Regions from separate parts of the Streptomyces sp. NPDC005551 genome, predicted to be linked through region 4. Evidence: riboswitches for the same ligand, from Rfam matches in the RefSeq annotation. Region 4 holds a riboswitch; each other region holds the start of a gene.
The links. A riboswitch is a leader RNA that binds a small molecule or an ion and turns the genes downstream of it on or off. The one in region 4 is predicted to bind cobalamin.
Positions count from the first base shown of each region.

Region 1: it holds a riboswitch for cobalamin, as region 4 does, so the genes downstream of both, ACFYP4_RS15930 (CbtB-domain containing protein) here and ACFYP4_RS32170 (cobalamin biosynthesis protein) in region 4, are expected to answer to the same signal.
Region 2: it holds a riboswitch for cobalamin, as region 4 does, so the genes downstream of both, ACFYP4_RS05040 (prenyltransferase/squalene oxidase repeat-containing protein) here and ACFYP4_RS32170 (cobalamin biosynthesis protein) in region 4, are expected to answer to the same signal.
Region 3: it holds a riboswitch for cobalamin, as region 4 does, so the genes downstream of both, ACFYP4_RS01345 (HoxN/HupN/NixA family nickel/cobalt transporter) here and ACFYP4_RS32170 (cobalamin biosynthesis protein) in region 4, are expected to answer to the same signal.

Region 1 is NZ_JBIAJE010000005.1:120,267-124,444, reverse strand. It holds gene ACFYP4_RS15945 (DUF6479 family protein) at 69-443, opposite strand; gene ACFYP4_RS15940 (four-helix bundle copper-binding protein) at 584-949, shown strand; gene ACFYP4_RS15935 (histidine phosphatase family protein) at 1,188-1,811, opposite strand; cobalamin riboswitch at 1,926-2,090, shown strand; gene ACFYP4_RS15930 (CbtB-domain containing protein) at 2,127-2,348, shown strand; gene ACFYP4_RS15925 (CbtA family protein) at 2,374-3,147, shown strand; gene ACFYP4_RS15920 (TetR/AcrR family transcriptional regulator) at 3,206-3,856, opposite strand; gene ACFYP4_RS15915 (acyl-CoA dehydrogenase family protein) at 4,156-4,178, shown strand, end outside.
Region 2 is NZ_JBIAJE010000002.1:178,616-182,793, reverse strand. It holds gene ACFYP4_RS05050 (CbiQ family ECF transporter T component) at 1-28, opposite strand, end outside; gene ACFYP4_RS05045 (SCO2322 family protein) at 602-1,267, opposite strand; gene ACFYP4_RS05040 (prenyltransferase/squalene oxidase repeat-containing protein) at 1,264-2,511, opposite strand; cobalamin riboswitch at 2,619-2,752, opposite strand; gene ACFYP4_RS05035 (MBL fold metallo-hydrolase) at 2,816-3,841, opposite strand; gene ACFYP4_RS05030 (aldehyde dehydrogenase) at 4,041-4,178, shown strand, end outside.
Region 3 is NZ_JBIAJE010000001.1:350,489-354,666, reverse strand. It holds gene ACFYP4_RS01360 (ATP-binding protein) at 1-386, opposite strand, end outside; gene ACFYP4_RS01355 (cell division protein SepF) at 965-1,354, opposite strand; gene ACFYP4_RS01350 (metalloregulator ArsR/SmtB family transcription factor) at 1,489-1,848, opposite strand; cobalamin riboswitch at 1,928-2,167, shown strand; gene ACFYP4_RS01345 (HoxN/HupN/NixA family nickel/cobalt transporter) at 2,195-3,286, shown strand; gene ACFYP4_RS01340 (TetR family transcriptional regulator) at 3,454-4,116, shown strand.
Region 4 is NZ_JBIAJE010000015.1:63,682-67,859, forward strand. It holds gene ACFYP4_RS32160 (inorganic phosphate transporter) at 4-1,257, shown strand; gene ACFYP4_RS32165 (hypothetical protein) at 1,270-1,491, shown strand; cobalamin riboswitch at 1,630-1,773, shown strand; gene ACFYP4_RS32170 (cobalamin biosynthesis protein) at 1,882-2,835, shown strand; gene ACFYP4_RS32175 (cobyric acid synthase) at 2,832-4,178, shown strand, end outside.

The sequences.
Region 1 (4,178 bases), on a different contig from region 4:
GACCGGTCACCGAGGGACGGCTCTCCCCCCGCGGCGCGCGGGGCGGGGGAGGGAAGAGCGGGCGGCGGTCAGTGGGAGCCGGAGCCGCCACTGCCGAAGGAGCCGCTGGAGCCCGCGCTCCACCGACGTCGTGTGGTGTTCCCGCTCGGCTTCGAGGCGATGTTGCCGTGGGCCGCCAGCTGGTACGGGGTCAGACGCTGACTGCTCCGGGGCACCTCGTCGGGCTCGCGGTTCTCGTAGACCTCGAACACCGGACCGCTCACGGGCGGCCTCGGCTGTTCGTCGGCCCGGGGGCGCGGCGGCTCCTCGCGGCGGACCCGGCTGCCCATCCACATGGCACCGCCCAGCAGCGCCACGACGGCCAGACCGATCACCAGCGGCGCGAAGCCGGCCACCAGACCGCGGTTGGCGCTCGCCGCCATGTCGTTCACCAGTAGGTTCATGACCCATCCGTCCCTTGTGGGGGTTTTGTCCCGCGAGTACCCCTCGTCCCTCGCGTGAACCGGGCGGGTCGCGCCGGCCGGGGCCCAAGAGCGCGGCGTTTGACAGGGGCGACCGCGGCTACTCGGGGCGGGTGACCTCGATGACATCTGAGCAGGAGCTCTTCCGGTTCCTGGAGGACCGCTTCGCGTGCGCGCAGTCGTGTGCGGAGTGTGCGCGGGCAGGTGCTCTGCGTGCGAGCCTCGTGGATCCGGACGGGCCGAAGGAGCAGGAACTGGTACGCCGCAAGGGCGTCTTGTGCGCGGAGGTGTGCGACGCGACGTGCCGCATGCTGTCCGAGCAGTCGGGTCTGGACGAGGCGGGCATGCGCGTCCAGCTGGAGTGGTGCCGGGACGTCTGCCTGGAGTGCGCCGACGTCTTCGACGACCACCCCGGCGCGCAGGGCAGTGCGAAGTCCTGCCGTGAGTGCGCCCAGGCCTGCATGGACTTCATGGCCACGCTCCGCTGAGGCGGGCCGTCCCACCCTCGGCACCCGCGGGCACCCGCCGGCACACCCGGGAACCCGCAGGCACACCCGGGCGGCCCGGGGTGCCCGGGTCGCCCGGGGCTGCCGACGGTAAGGCGGCCTGCCGGGCCCCACATCGCTGCCGGCCTCGGCCCCTGTCACGCGGGCGCGGGTGCCGGTCCGTGTCACGCGAGCGCGAGTCCCGGTCCGCATCACGCGGGCGTTGGTCCCGGTCCGCGTCTCACCGGGGCTCGTCCCGGTCGGCGCCCCGCCGGTGCGCTTCCCGCCCCGTGTCCCGGTCCGGCAGCGGGCGTCCGGCGCGCACGTTCCAGCGGCGCGAGCGTCCGCTGAGGTCCGTGGCGGTCAGCGGCGGTACGTCGATCCGCCAGAACGCGGACTCGGGCGCCCCGAGAGCCCGTACCAGCGCGGCCCGTACGACCTCCGGCTCCACGACGGCGACGACGCGCCCCGTGTGCTCCGCCGCCCGCTCCAGCCCCCGGGCGACCCGGTCGCAGAAGTCCCGCACCGACTCCCCGCCGTGCGGAGCGGACCCCGGGTCCGCCAGCCATCGCGCGACCGCTTCCGGTTCCGTCGCGCCCACCTCGTCCAGCGTCGCCCCGCGCCAGCGGCCCACGTCGAGACCGGCGAACTCCGCCACCTCGACCGCGTCCAGACCGAGCGCGCCCGCGGTGTCCCGGCAGCGCACGCTGGGGGAGACCCACCGCTCGCCCGCGGCCGTGAACGTGCCCGCGGCGGCCCGGGCGAGCCGCAGTCCGCCGGCGTCCGCGGGACAGCCGTCGTCGAAGCGGGCCTCGCGGAGCGCCGCGCTCGACGCTGCTGAGATCAAGGTCACTCGGGTCGTCATGGATCCGCTCTCGTGATCGAAATGCCGGCGGCCGAACGCCGTGCGCGGAACGGGAGTTGGCCGTGGTCGTGAGCCCCGGGGCGCGCGCCGTGCCTCCCGTGCGCCCTTGGCCGGACCTCCGCTTCGCGGTACGGTCTCGACGATATTGACGACGGTACGGCGGAAGCCCGGTGAGAATCCGGCACGGTCGCGCCACTGTAATCCCCGCAAGTGCCGCTCCCGCCAGGGGTGGTGAAGGCAGGGCAAGTCAGACCCGCAGCCGTCGTCCTGTGCACCACCACGATGGGACGCGAGTTCCCCAGGAGGTCCTGCCACATGGCGCAGTCCGTCGCTCAGCCGACCGCCACCCCCACCGCCGTTCCCGCCAAGCTGCCGATCGGCGCGATCGCCCCCTGGGCGGTCTTCTTCGGCATCCTGATGCTGGTCCTGCTCTACTTCGTCGGCGCCGAACAGGGCGCCACCGCGCTCGTCTCGGGCGAGAACGTGCACGAGTGGGTGCACGACGCCCGCCATCTGCTCGGCTTCCCCTGCCACTGACGGCGACGAGGAAGCGTACGAGCCGATGAACTCAGCAACAGTCAGAAACCTCTTGGTGCGCGGCATGCTGGCGGGTCTCGCCGCCGGCCTGCTCGCCCTCGCCGTCGCGTACTTCCTCGGTGAGTCCCGCGTGGACGCCGCGATCGCCTACGAGGAGTCGCACGCGCACCACCACGAACACGGCGTGGAGACGGTGACCCGCACCATGCAGTCCACCGGGGGCCTGGCCACCGGCGTCCTCGTCTACGGGATCGCCTTCGGCGGCATCGCCGCCCTCGCGTACTGCTTCGCCCTCGGACGGATCGGCCGCTTCGGGCCCCGGGCGAGTGCGCTGCTGCTGTCGACGGCGGGCCTGGTCGCGGTCTACGTCGTGCCGTTCCTCAAGTACCCGGCCAACCCGCCGTCCGTCGGTGACGCCGACACCATCGGCAAGCGGACGACGCTGTACTTCCTCATGGTCGTCCTCAGCGTGCTGCTCGCCGTCGCGACCGTGATCCTCGGCAAGCGCCTCGCACCGCGGCTGGGCAACTGGAACGCCACGCTGGCCGCCGGGGCGTTCTTCGTCGCCGCCGTCGGTCTGGCGTACGCGTTCCTTCCGGCGGTCGACGAGGTACCGAGGGACTTCTCGGGCACCCTGCTGTGGCAGTTCCGGCTCGCGGCACTGGCGATCCAGCTGACGCTGTGGACGTCCTTCGGGCTCGTCTTCGGCGCACTGGCCCAGCGGCTGACGGCGCCCGGGACCGCCCCCGCCCAGGGCAGGGAGGAGAAGCCGGTGACCGCGGCACCGGTCGCTCCCTGAGCGAGCGCAGATCACGGCGGGCCCCGGCCGGCCGGGGCCCGCTTCTCGTGCCCGGGCGTCAGTCCGGCCGGGCGGACCGGTCCACGGCTCCCGGGGCCTTCGCGCGCGAAGGCCGGGCGAGGCGTTCGAAGCCGTCCAGCATCGCGGTGAGCCCGGTGTCGAACTGCTCGGCGGGGTCGCCGGCGCAGTCCTCCGCGCCGGGGCGCAGCACGGCCAGGCTCAGCGCGTGTCCCACGGTGAACTCCCGCAGGCAGCGGGCGATGCGGCCCGCCCGGGCGGGCCCGAAACCCGCGGCGCCGACATGGTCGACGAGCCGCGCGCAGGCGTCCGTCGCGGCGGGCGAGCGCACCGGATGCGTCGCGAACACGGCGACGGCGTGCGGGTGTGCGAGCAGCGTGCGCCGCAGCCGCCGACAGTACTGCTCGGCCACCGCCCGCCAGGAGCCGCCCCAGGGCAGCGAATCGAAGTCCACCTCCTCCAGGAGGAGTTCGGCGACGCCGTCGAAGAGTGCGTCCTGGTCCTCGAAGTAGCGGTACGCGGTCATCGGGTCCACGCCGAGTCCCGCACCGAGCTTGCGCATCGAGAAGGCGCGCAGCCCGTTCACGTCGATCAGCGCCAGTGCCGCCGCGGCGATGCGGGCACGGTTCAGCGCCGGTCTGGTGGAGGGGGCCGACGGTCCGTCCTCCGCTTCGTGTCTGTCGGTCTTCATGGTGCGCGGGTCCAGGTTCGTGTTCGGGCCGATTCCTGCACTTCCGGGAAAACCGGCGGGCCAGCCGGTTTCGGGGTCTCCCCGCATGCTACGTCCGGCGGGTCGTCCAGGACATCTGCCGTAGGGCGGTGGCGCCGGGGGTGTGGGTGACCGGCGGCTCGGCGGCGGCGCCGGAGGTGTGGGCGGCCGCGCGTTCTCCGACGTGTCTTCGGCATTCCCAATTTCTGGAACGCGTTCTACTGTGTGCGCCGTCAAGTCCGGGGTGGGACCAGTCGGTCCACCGGGAGCCGGGAGGCGCCGTGCATCTCCAATACACGCCCGA
Region 2 (4,178 bases), on a different contig from region 4:
CGTTGCCACGGTTGGCCTCCGCCGTCAGACGCCGGCGGAGCGCGCCCGGACCGGTGACCGGCTCCCGGGGAAGACCGCCCGGGACGCCCGCACCGCGCCCGCGCAGGCGACCGCCCCGGGAAGTCCGCCACGCCGGGTCGTCGTCCGGAGGGCCCGGGGTGCGGGCGTGTTCGGCCGGGGTCGACCGTCCCGAGGGGTGGTCGTCAGTGGCCCGGGCAGCCTGCCGTTCCGAGAGGCGGTTGTTCGCGGCCGGCATCGGCCGCTCCGCCTGGCGACCGTCCCGGCCCTTGGGACCCTGCCGTCCCGGGGTGCGGCCGTCCTCGGCCGGGGCCGACTGTCCCGGGGTGCGGCCGTCCTCGGCCGGGGCCGACTGTCCCGGGGAGCGGCCGTCCGCGCCTTGGGCAGCCTGCCGTTCCGGGGTGCGGCCGTGCGCGGCCGGAGCCGCCCCTTCGGCAGCGTGGCTGTCCTTGGCCGGAGTGGACCCGTCCGCGAGGCGGCTGCCCTCGGTCGGGGCCGGCCTGGCCGCGGGGCGGCCGGCCTTCCGTGGGGCGGGCGGAGCGGGACGGTCGTGCTCGTCCGTCGTCACAGGTTCCACCTCACGTCAGTGTCGGCGGCGCCGGGCCTGCCAGACCGCCGCCGCCCCCAGTGCCGCGACCGCCGCGAGCCCCGCGAGCAGCCCGACCGACGGGCCGGAGTCCCCGGAGCCGGACGCGGAGCCGGACTCCGACTCGGAGCGGGGACCGGCGGAGGCGCCCGGCTCGTCGGCCGCGACCTGTTCGCCGCAGCCGGCCCGCGGATAGCCCGCGATGGCGCACAGCAGCGCGTTGCTGTCGTAGCGCAGCGGCTTCGCCACGGCGGCGAGCGCCTCGGCCGTCGTCGCGTCGGGACGGACCCGCGCGCAGGCGGTACGCGGCCGCGGCGGCGTCTCACCGGACGGCGCGTCCGCGGCCGTACCGAAGTCGAGGACGAGAGCGATCCGCTTCGTGCCGTCCCGGGCGGGCGTGCCGGCGCAGATGGACCCGAAGTCCGTGTTCCCGCGCGGCTTCACCGCGCGCGAGGAGTCCTCGCTCACCGCGAACCGGAATCCCTGCACGGCACCGTCGGACGGCCGCGCCGTCGACGGCCCCTGGGTGGCGTACGCCCACGTCCCGCCGGTCAGGTCCCAGAACGACCAGTAGCGGTAGCCGGCGGCCCCGGCCTCGCCCGCCCCGCCGAGCACGAGGAGCAGCAGGGCGAGGACCGCGGCGACGCCGCCGCGCCGGGTCACGGCTGCCGCTTCCTGTTGCGGCCGCTGATCAGGAAGCCCACGCCGACGCCGGCGACGAGGCCCACGCCGACGATCCACCAGACGCCGATCCCGCCGTCCTCGTCGCTGTCCTTCTTCTTGTCGCCCTGGTCCGTGCCGGGACCGTCCGAGTGGCCGGAGGCCTGCGTCGCCGGACCGGTCGCGCCGAGCTGCCGGACCAGGTCCGCGCCGCCGAAGTCGCGCGGGTCGGTGCCGGTCGCGTGCGCCGCGAAGATCAGCTGCGCGTACGCGGCGGGCCCGGACTTCGCCGCCCAGGCGCCGGAGTTCTTCTCCAGCCAGGCGAGGGGCCCGTCCGTGTCGCCGGTGCGGCCCGCGGCGGCGAGCGCGACGACGGCGTCCGCGGTGTTGCCGTGGTCGGGCTGGTCCTTGGCGCCGGGCATCGCCGACTTCAGGTAGGGGGTGCCGTGCAGGACGCCGGCGAGGTGGGCCGCGCCGTTGCGGGCCGCGTCCCGGGGCGTGGGCTTCTCCGCGTCCGCGCAGGCCGAGCCGCCCGCCGCCTTGCCCGCCGGCGCCGCGAACCCCTTGCCGAGGGCGCCGAGCACACCGGCCGCGGTGGCGTCCTCGTTCGCCGCGAGCGCCCCCTTCTTGTCGGGCTGGTAGGCGAAGGCCCCGCCGCCGTCGTCGCCGCAGGGGACCGCCAGCTTCAGCAGGGCGTCGTACGGGGACCTGCCGCCCTTGGTGACGTCTGCGGGCCGGTCACCCGCGGCGGCGAGCGCGCCGATCACCACGGAGGTCGAGTTCGCGTCGCTGGCCCCGCCCGCGGCGAAGCCCCAGCCGCCGTCCTTGTTCTGCGCCGACTTCAGCCAGGCGAGGGCCTTGTCCGTCTCGGCGGCGTGGCCGCCGAGCGCGGCGAGCGCCTGCACCGCGGCGGCGGTGCTGTTCGTGTCCACCGTCGTCTTCGCGTCGCACTTCGCGGACGCGTCGGCGCGGTAGGGCGCGAAGGCGCCGCTCGCGCACTGCTGCCCGGTCAGCCAGTCGACGGCCTTGCGGGCGGGCTTCACGCCCGCGGTGTGCTGGGCGAGCAGCGCGAGCGACTGCCGCCAGACACCGTCGTAGGTGGGGTCGGTGGTGCCGTACAGCCCGGAGGGGAGCGCCCGCGAGGGCGATGGGGACGGGGACGAGTCGTCGGCGAGGGCGGCGGGTGCGGCCGCCGTACCGATCACGGCGGTGACGGCCAGTACCGCGGCGGTGCGGCGAACAGACATGACTCTCCCTGCGGGGAGCCGGGCGGCACCGGGCACACTGGAGTACCGGGTGGCTCCGGCTCCGTATCCCTCGACGGTGCCGGCCGGCGGCGGGCTGCCGCAGGCACGAGCCGGTCACGTCCCGCGCGAGGCGATCCGGCTCACCGTCCGGCGGACGGTTCACGGTTGCGGGTCAGCGCCGGAATTGCACCGGCTTCCCCCCGTACGGGTGTGATGACGACGCGCTCACTCTACCGGCCCGCGGTCCACGGCCCGAGGGCCGCCCGGTACGCCCCCGGCGGCGGGCGGGCGGCCCCCGTGCCGGTCACACGGCCCGGTACGTGACGGGATCGCTCCCCGGTACGGTCTCCGCCCGGCCCAGCTTCACCAGCCGGCGCACGTGGGCCTCGGCCTCGGAGACGGCGATGTTCCGCGAGGAGTACGGGATGCGCTCCCAGGGGCGGTTCCACTCCATGCGCTCGGCCAGCTGCCAGGCGGTGAGCGGGACGCGGAGCAGGCCGAGCAGCCCGGTGAGCCGTTCCTCGTGGTGGGCGAGCAGTGCCCGGACGCGTGCCGCCGCGTCCGTGAAGGCGTACTGGTGGGCGGGGAGCACCTCGGCGGCGCCGAGACGGCCGACGCGCTCCAGGGAGTCGCGGTAGTCGCCGAGCGGGTCGGTGACCGTGGCGTCGTCCGGATCCTCGTACAGGCCGATGTGCGGGGTGATCTCCGGCAGCAGGTGGTCGCCGGAGAACAGGCGCCCGCGGCCCGCGAGCCGTGCCGGATGGTCCTCCTCCAGGTGCAGGCAGACGTGGCCCGGCGTGTGGCCGGGCGTCCAGATCGCGCGCAGCCGGCGGCCCGGCAGGTCGAGGAGGTCGCCGGGGACGATCTCGCGGTCGGGGAGCGCGGGGGAGAGGCCGGGCAGCGCCCGGGGGCGGGCGGTGCGCAGCGGTGCCACGTGCGCCTCGGGGGCGCCGGCCGCCGCCAGCTTGTCCGCCATGTACGTGAACCACCGCTCGGGCCGGTACTCGCGCATCCGCCGGACGACGGAGGCGTCCGCCGCGTGCATCGCGATCCAGGCGCCCGACGCCTCCCGCACCGCCGCGGACAGGCCGTGGTGGTCGGGGTGGTGGTGGGTGACGACCACGCCGTGGATCTCGGCGACGGAGGTGCCGCAGCCGGTGAGCCCGGCGCTGAGGACGTCCAGGGACGCGGGGTCGTCCCAGCCGGTGTCGACGAGGACGGGCCCCCGGTCGGTGTCCACGACGTACACCAGCGTGTGGCCGAGGGGGTTGTCCGGGATGGGGACCCTGATCGACCGTACGCCCCCGCCGTGATCGGTCACCTGCGTCATGGGCTTCCCCCCGTCGCCGTGTCCCGGCCACTATAACTAGAACCGGTTCCAATGGTGGCCCAAGTCGACCGCATGCGCCGTTGGTTGGGCTTCGCGGTCGTGCGCGAGTGCGGGCTCCGTGGACTCGTCGGGCCGGAACTGGTATCAGTTCTCGTATCTGATGACTCGTCAGGAAGCGTCCTCCGGAGAGGCAGTCGCCATGACCGAGCTCGTGGAACACGGACAGCTGTTCATCGGCGGGGAGTTGACGGATCCCCTGGGCGAGGACGTCATCGAGGTGATCTCACCGCACACGGAGGAGGTCATCGGACGGGTGCCGCACGCCTCGGCGCGGGAC
Region 3 (4,178 bases), on a different contig from region 4:
TCGGCCTGTACGGCGAGGTCGAGCCGGACGGGGCCCTCGGGACCGTCCGCCGTACAGCCGATACGGAAACCGCGCCGCCGCTGGGCGTCCGGGCGGGCCCCTTCGGGAACGCAGGCCGCCGGGTCCGGGAACACCTCGCCCAGTTCGGCCCCGCCGCCGAGCCGCGCCAGTGCCTCGTACGCCCGCAGCGCCGTGGACTTGCCGCTGCCGCTGGGGCCCGCGAAGAGCGTGAGCGGCCCGAGCGCGAAGGCGGCGCCGCGGTGTCCGGCGAAGGCGGAGAGCCGTAGGCGGGTGATGCTCGGCCGGTCCGGCCGCGTGTGCGGGGTGCTCGGTGCGGCCGGTGCCGTCTCGGGAACATCCGGCGCCGCCGGGGGCGCTGCGAGGATCCCGGGGGCCGCGGCACGCGGTTCGGGGACCCGCTCCCGCCTCGCAGGCTCGGCAGCACGCTCCCACGCGTCCGGTTCCGTGCCGGAGGGCCGGTCCGGACATACGCCGGTGCCTGGGCGCGCGCCGGTGTCCGGGCGGACCCGGGCCTCCGAGCGAACCCCGGTATCCGGGCCGGCCCCGACGCCCGGAAGCACCCTGGCTTCCGGACGCGCCCGGGTGTCCGGACGCGCCCCGGCCTCCGGGCGGACCCCAACACCCGGGCGCACCCCGGCTTCCGGGTGTTCCCCGACATCCGTGGGGTGTCCGCCGGACGTGCGGTGTCCGGCATCCGTGCTGTGTCCGGCGGACGTCCGGTGCTCAGCGGACGGCCCGGACGGCGGGGACTGTAAGGGCGGCAAGGGCGGCAAGGGTGACGGGGCCGGCATCGGCGGCACAGGTGACGCGGTCATATCCGGACGGTAGGACTCCGCCGCCAGGCGAACCGTTCCGGCCGGGCGGTCTTCCTTCGTTCGAGGGATCACGCCCGTTGATGGCGACCCCCGGGGGCGCCGGCCACCCCGGGGACGTCACCCCCCGGTCACAGCCCGGGGACCCCCGCGCTCTCCATCAGCCCCTGCACCTCGGTACCGGGCGGCGTCAGCAGGAACACGTTCCGGTCGACCCGGTGCATCCCGCTCGCCAGGCCGAAGACCACACCCGTGCTGAAGTCCAGTACCCGCTTGGCGACATCGGTCTCCGCGCCCGTCAGGTCGAGGAGCACGGGGGTGCCGCCCATCAGCGTTTCGGCGACCTCACGGGCGTCCGCGAACACGTTGACCCGCAGGACCACGAAGCGGCGCCGCGCCTCGGTCGGGGCTTCGGGTACCGACCGGTGGCCGACGGCCGACGGCCACGCGTCCCGGCCGCGCAACGGAACGACCTGGGCGAGCCCTTCCCACTGTTCATCGGTGACGTCGTGGCTGTTCACTGGCCATCCCCGCCCTGGCTCGCCATGGTTGTCTGCACCAGGCAATTCTTACCCATGGTCACCCGTTCGGCCGAACAGCGACACGGTCCGCGACAGCTCTCCTTGCGGTACGGCTCGCGGAAACACGTCCGGAATCAGGCGATACCCGTACCGCAGTGCGCCAGCAGCGCGGCAACCGGCCCGTCGATCAGGCGGTAGCGCACGACGCGTCCCTCCCGCTCGCCGACGACGACCTCGGCCGTCCGCAGCAGGCGCAAGGCCTGCGAGACGGCGGGGTCGTTCATGCCGGTCGCGATCGCCAGGTCGGACACCGCCAGGGGCCCGGCCCGGTGCAGCGCCAGCAGGAGCGCCAGCCTGCCGGGGTCGGCGAGCAGCGAGAAGCGGTCGGCCCAGGCGCGTACGGCCGCGGGCTCGCCGATGGCGGCGACGGCGTCGCAGACCCGGTGGCCGTCGATGGTGCGCCGGTCGGCACGGTCGGCGGGGACGAGATGCATGACGGCATTCTTCCAGGCGGCACTGTGATCTTCGATACCTGCGCAACCGTGCAGGCTTGCAGCGGTTGACGGGCGGCACCTAAGGTTGGCGGGCCGTGGTGTTCGGGAAGACCGGTGACAGCCTTTCAGGGGCTCAGTCCGGAGCGGCCCTCGCCACTGTGATCGGGGAGTTCCCGTCCCGTGCCGCTCCAGGGCGGCGCCACTGGCCGGACGGCCGGGAAGGCAGGGGCGGGCGCGTCGACCCTCCGCCACGCCCGGCTTCGGCTCGTGCGGGAGGTACCCGCGAGCCAGGAGACCGGCCACGGCATCTCACGAAGTGATCCACGAGGTGCTGGAGCGTGACCGCATGACCCTGCCCACCGGGCCCGCCGCCTTCCAATGGCGACGCGAGGACACCGTCCGTACCGCCGGCCTGCTGGCGGTGATCGCCGCCCTGCACGTCGTCGCGTTCGGCGTGCTCTTCCTGCTGGTCGTGCCGGCGCACTACGAGGTCGGTTCGAAGGCGTTCGGCATCGGCCTCGGCGTCACCGCGTACACGCTCGGCATGCGGCACGCCTTCGACGCCGACCACATAGCGGCCATCGACAACACGACGCGCAAGCTGATGGCCGACGGCAAGCGGCCGGTGTCGGTGGGGTTCTGGTTCGCGCTCGGCCACTCCAGCGTGGTGGTCCTGCTCGCGGCGCTCATCGCGGGCGGCACCCAGGTGGCCGGCCGGATCATGAACGAGGGGTCGAGCACGCACCAGGTGCTCGGCGTCATGGGTACGACCGTCTCGGGCGTGTTCCTCTACCTCATCGCCGCGCTCAACCTCGTGGCCCTCATGGGCATCCTGCGGGTCTTTCGCGCGATGCGGGCCGGGACGTACGACGAGAAGGAACTCGAAGGACACCTGGACTCACGGGGATTCATGAACCGGATCCTCGGCCGGTTCACCAAGTCCATCAGCCGCCCGGGGCAGATGTTCCCGCTGGGCTTCCTCTTCGGCCTCGGCTTCGACACCGCGACGGAGGTCACGCTGATGGTGATGGCGGGCAGCGGCGCCGCGGCGGGGCTGCCCTGGTACGCGATCCTGTGCCTGCCGCTGCTGTTCGCCGCGGGCATGAGCCTGTTCGACACGCTCGACGGCACGTTCATGAACTTCGCCTACCAGTGGGCCTTCTCGAACCCCGTGCGCAAGGTGTTCTACAACCTCACCATCACCGGCCTGTCGATCGCGGTGGCGTTCCTGATCGGCACGATCGAACTGGTCGGCGTCCTGCACGACCGGCTCGACCTGCGGGACGCGGTCACGGGCTGGATCGCCGGGCTCGACCTCGACAACGTGGGCTTCATCATCGTCGGTCTGTTCGTGGTCGTGTGGGCCGCCGCGCTCGCCTACTGGCGGCTGGCCAGGGTCGAGCAGCGGTGGGCGGTGCGCCCCGCCGACGGCGGCTGACGCCGGGGACGAGGGCCGAGCCCGCCGGGGACGCCCACCGATATGACACTCAGTCCCCTCCAGGGGCGGCACTGAGTGTCATATGTGATCGCCGATGCTAGTTTCCCCGCATGAGTGAGACTCCCCGCCGGAGCCCGTCGGCCGGGACGGGCGCCCCGAAACCCCCGATGCGCGACGCGCTGGTCGCGGCGGCGTTCCGGCTGTTCCTCGAACGCGGCTACGAGCAGACCACGGTCGACGACATCGTGACGCTGGCCGGGGTGGGACGGCGGTCGTTCTTCCGGTACTTCCCGTCGAAGGAGGACGTGGTCTTCCCGGACCACGAGCGCTGCCTCGCCGAGATGACCGAGTTCCTGAACTCCGGCTCCGGCCCGGCGGACCCGGTCGAGCAGGTCTGCGACGCGGCCCGGCTCGTGCTGCGGATGTACGCCGAGAACCCGACGTTCTCCGTGCAGCGCTACCGGCTCACCCGGCGGGTGCCCGGACTGCGCGCGTACGAGCTGTCCGTGGTCTGGCGCTACGAACGTGCCCTCGCGGACCATCTGCGCACCCGCTTCGCGGGGCGGCGCGACGGAACCCTGGAGGCCGACGTGATCGCGGCCGCGGTGGTCGCGGCCCACAACAACGCGCTGCGGTCCTGGTTGCGGGCGGACGGCGAGGGGGACGCCGGCGCCCGGGTGGACCGGGCGCTGCGCCATGTGCGGCGCACCTTCGGCGCGGACGACCCGGGCACCCGCCGGGAGGGCCGGGACGTGGTGGTCGTCGTGGCTCGGCGCGGGGTCCCGATGTGGCGGGTGGTCCAGGAGATCGAGTCGGCCTGGACGGATTGAGGGTACGGAGTGCCTTTACGACTGGCACTGAGTGCCATAACCTGTCGCTCGTGCACGGCGAT
Region 4 (4,178 bases):
TAAATGGAACACATCACGCTTCTCCTCGGGATCGTGATCGTCACCGCTCTCGTGTTCGATTTCACGAACGGTTTCCACGACACTGCCAACGCGATGGCGACGACCATCTCGACCGGCGCTCTGAAGCCCAAGACGGCGGTGGCGATGTCCGCCGCGCTGAACCTCGTCGGCGCCTTCCTCTCCGTGGAGGTCGCCAAGACCATCTCCGGCGGCATCATCAACGAGGAGGGCATCCGTACGGAGGTCATCTTCGCGGCTCTCGTCGGCGCCATCCTGTGGAATCTGCTGACCTGGCTCCTGGGTCTGCCCTCCAGCTCCTCCCACGCACTCTTCGGCGGCCTCATCGGCGCCGCGGTGATGTCGGCCGGCTGGTCGTCGGTGAACGGCTCGACCGTCGTCACCAAGGTGCTCATCCCCGCGGTCGCCGCACCGGTCGTCGCCGGACTCGCCGCGATGCTGGCCACGCGCCTGACGTACCGGATCGGGCGGCGCGCCGACGAGAAGGCGACCGCCAAGGGGTACCGCGCGGGCCAGATCGCCTCCGCGGGCCTGGTCTCGCTGGCCCACGGCACGAACGACGCGCAGAAGACCATGGGCATCATCACCCTCGCCCTGGTCACCGGCGGTGTCCTCGCGCCGGGCTCCAACCCTCCCACCTGGGTCATCGTGTCGGCCGGCATGGCCATCGCGCTCGGTACCTACCTGGGCGGCTGGCGCATCATCCGCACCATGGGCAAGGGCCTCACCGACCTCGCGCCGCCGCAGGGCTTCGCCGCCCAGACCAGCGCCGCCACGGTCATCCTCGCCTCCTCGCACCTGGGCTTCTCGCTCTCCACCACGCAGTCCTGCTCCGGCGCCGTCATGGGCTCGGGCCTCGGCCGCAAGGGCGGGGTCGTCCGCTGGTCGACCGCGAGCCGCATGTTCATCGCGTGGGGCCTGACCCTGCCGGCCGCCGGACTCGTCGGCGCCGGTGCCGAGTTCCTCACCCAGCAGGGCACCTGGGGCATCGTCACCACGGGCGCGCTGCTCGTGGCCGGCGCCGGAGTCATCTGGACGCTCTCGCGCCGCCAGCCGGTCACCATGGCCAACGTCAACGACGGTCAGGACGAGCCCGCGGGCGTCGTGACCGCCGCGATCGCCGCGGTCACCCCGCCGCCGGCCGGCCCGGTCGCCACGGCCGACCTCGGCCTGACGGCCACCATCCCGGCCCCGGACGCCGGCGCCCCCACCGAGCCCACCCGCCCGGCCACGGTCTAAGGAACGAACAGCATGAACATCGACTGGGCAGCCCTCGGCTCCGTCTTCGGAGCCAGCCTCGTGGTCACCGTGGCCCTCGTCGGCCTCTTCACCCTCGGCATCGTCGGCCTCTCCAAGCGCGAGTCCGGGGCCACCCGGGGCGGTTCCGCCGCCCTCGCGGTGACCGGCGCGTACGCCTGCTTCGCCGCGTGCGCGGCGGCCGTGGCGTACGGCATCTACCTGATCGTCGCCTGACGACCGGGCCGATACCCGACAAAAACCGAACAACACGGCATCACTTCACGTGGGGTGCGGGACGGAACACCGTCCCGCACCCCACCTGCGTGTGGGGCTTCGCACACTCTCCCTTCGCAGGTCAACAGCAAGTTGACGGCTGTTCTGACCCCGTGGTGGACTGCCGGAGCCAACTACGGCGGCAGGAGAGGAAGCCGGTGCGAATCCGGCGCGGTCCCGCCACTGTCACCGGGGAAGAACGCCCCCGGGAGCCAGGAACTCTCACCGCCGGTCTCTTCGAACCAGGGCGCGGACACCCTGAGTGAGGACATATCGCCATGCGCGGCTGCCCGTTGCGGGTCCTGACGACGAGTACGAGGGTGCTGCCGCACCCCACGGCGGGCTGAGCCCGTGCGTGCCGATCGCGTCTTCGCGTACGGCGCCACCGCCGGCCTCCTCGGCGACCTGCTCCTCGGCGACCCCCGCCGCGGGCACCCGGTCGCCGCGTTCGGGCGGGCCGCGGGCGCCGTGGAACGGGTGCTGTGGCGCGACCACCGCGGATGGGGCGCGCTGCACACCGCGGTCTGCGCCGGCGGCGCCACCGTTCTCGCGGCCTTCGCGAGCCGCCGTGTGCGCACCTCCCCCGCCGCCTCCGTCGCGCTGACCGCCGCCGCCACCTGGGCCGTCGTCGGGGGCACCTCCCTCGGCCGGGAGGCCAGGACCGTCGGCGGCGCGCTGGCCGCCGGGGACGTCGACGCCGCCCGCGAGCGGCTGCCCCACCTGTGCGGGCGGGATCCGCAGGCGCTGGACGCCGACGGGATCGCCCGGGCCGTGGTCGAGTCCGTCGCGGAGAACACCTCCGACGCCGTCGTGGGTGCCCTGGTCTGGGGCGCCGTCGGCGGTGTGCCCGGGCTCGTCGCCTTCCGGGCCGTGAACACGCTGGACGCGATGGTCGGGCACAGGTCCGCCAGGTACCGCCGCTACGGGTGGGCCTCCGCGCGGCTCGACGACGTCGCCGGCTGGCCGGGGGCCCGGCTGACCGCCGTACTCGCGGCCGTCGCGGGCGGCGATCCGCGCGCTGCCGTACGCGCCTGGCGTGCCGACGCCGCCAGGCACCCCAGCCCCAACGCCGGTCCCGTGGAGGCCTCCTTCGCGGGAGCCCTGGGCGTACGGCTGGGCGGGACCCTCTCGTACGGGGGACGGGTCGAGCACCGGCCCGTGCTGAACGGCGACGGGCGGGCCGTGGCCGTCCACGACATCGAGCGGGCCGTACGGCTGTCCCGGCGGGTGAGCCGGCTCGCGCTGGGCGTGTGCGTCGCCGGGCGGCTGCTCGCGCAGGGACTCACGAAGGGGCGTACCCGATGAGCGGCGGACTGCTGATCGCCGGCACCACCTCCGACGCCGGCAAGAGCGTCGTGACCGCCGGGATCTGCCGGTGGCTGGTGCGCCAAGGCGTGAAGGTGGCGCCCTTCAAGGCGCAGAACATGTCCCTCAACTCGTTCGTCACGCGCGAGGGGGCGGAGATCGGGCGGGCGCAGGCCATGCAGGCACAGGCCGCCCGTGTGGAGCCGACCGCGCTGATGAACCCGGTGCTGCTCAAGCCGGGGAGCGACCGCAGCAGCCAGGTCGTGCTCATGGGGAAGCCGGTGGGCGAGATGAGTGCGCGCGGCTACCACGGGGGCCGCCAGGAGGCACTGCTCGGGACCGTGCTGGACTGCCTGGCCCAATTGCGGGGCACGTATGACGCGGTGATCTGTGAAGGGGCAGGCAGTCCTGCCGAGATCAACCTGCGCCGTACCGACATCGTGAACATGGGCATCGCCCGGAACGCGCGGCTGCCCGTCCTCGTGGTCGGGGACATCGACCGCGGGGGCGTGTTCGCCTCCTTCTTCGGGACGGTGGCCCTGCTGTCGCCCGAGGACCAGGAACTCGTCGCAGGCTTCCTGGTCAACAAGTTCCGCGGGGACGTCTCCCTGCTGGAGCCGGGGCTCGACATGCTGCGCGGTCTCACCGGCCGGCCCTCGTACGGCGTCCTGCCTTTCCGGCACGGACTCGGCATCGACGAGGAGGACGGACTGAGGGTTTCGCTGCGCGGGACCGTTCGGGAGTCCGTCGTGGCGCCGCCCGTCGGCGAGGACGTGCTGCGGGTCGCGGTCTGCGCGGTCCCGCTGATGTCCAACTTCACGGACGTCGACGCCCTCGCCGCGGAACCGGGCGTCGTGGTGCGGTTCGTGGACCGGGCGGAGGAACTGGCCGACGCCGACCTCGTCGTCGTACCGGGCACCCGGGGGACGGTGCGGGCCCTTCAGTGGCTGCGGGAGCGCGGCCTCGCGGACGCGATCGCCCGGCGGGCCGCCGAGGGGCGTCCGGTGCTCGGGATCTGCGGCGGCTTCCAGGCCCTCGGCGAGCACATCGAGGACGACGTCGAGTCGCGGGCGGGGCACGTCGACGGGCTCGGACTGCTGCCCGTGCGCGTGCGGTTCGCGCGGGAGAAGACCCTTACGCGGCCCGTGGGCGAGGCGCTCGGCGAGCACGTCGAGGGCTACGAGATCCACCACGGGGTCGCCGAGGTCACCGGCGGCGAACCCTTCCTGGACGGCTGCCGGGTCGGCGCCGTCTGGGGCACGCACTGGCACGGCTCGCTGGAGTCGGACGGGTTCCGGCGCGCCTTCCTGCGGGAGGTGGCGGCCGCCGCGGGCCGCCGCTTC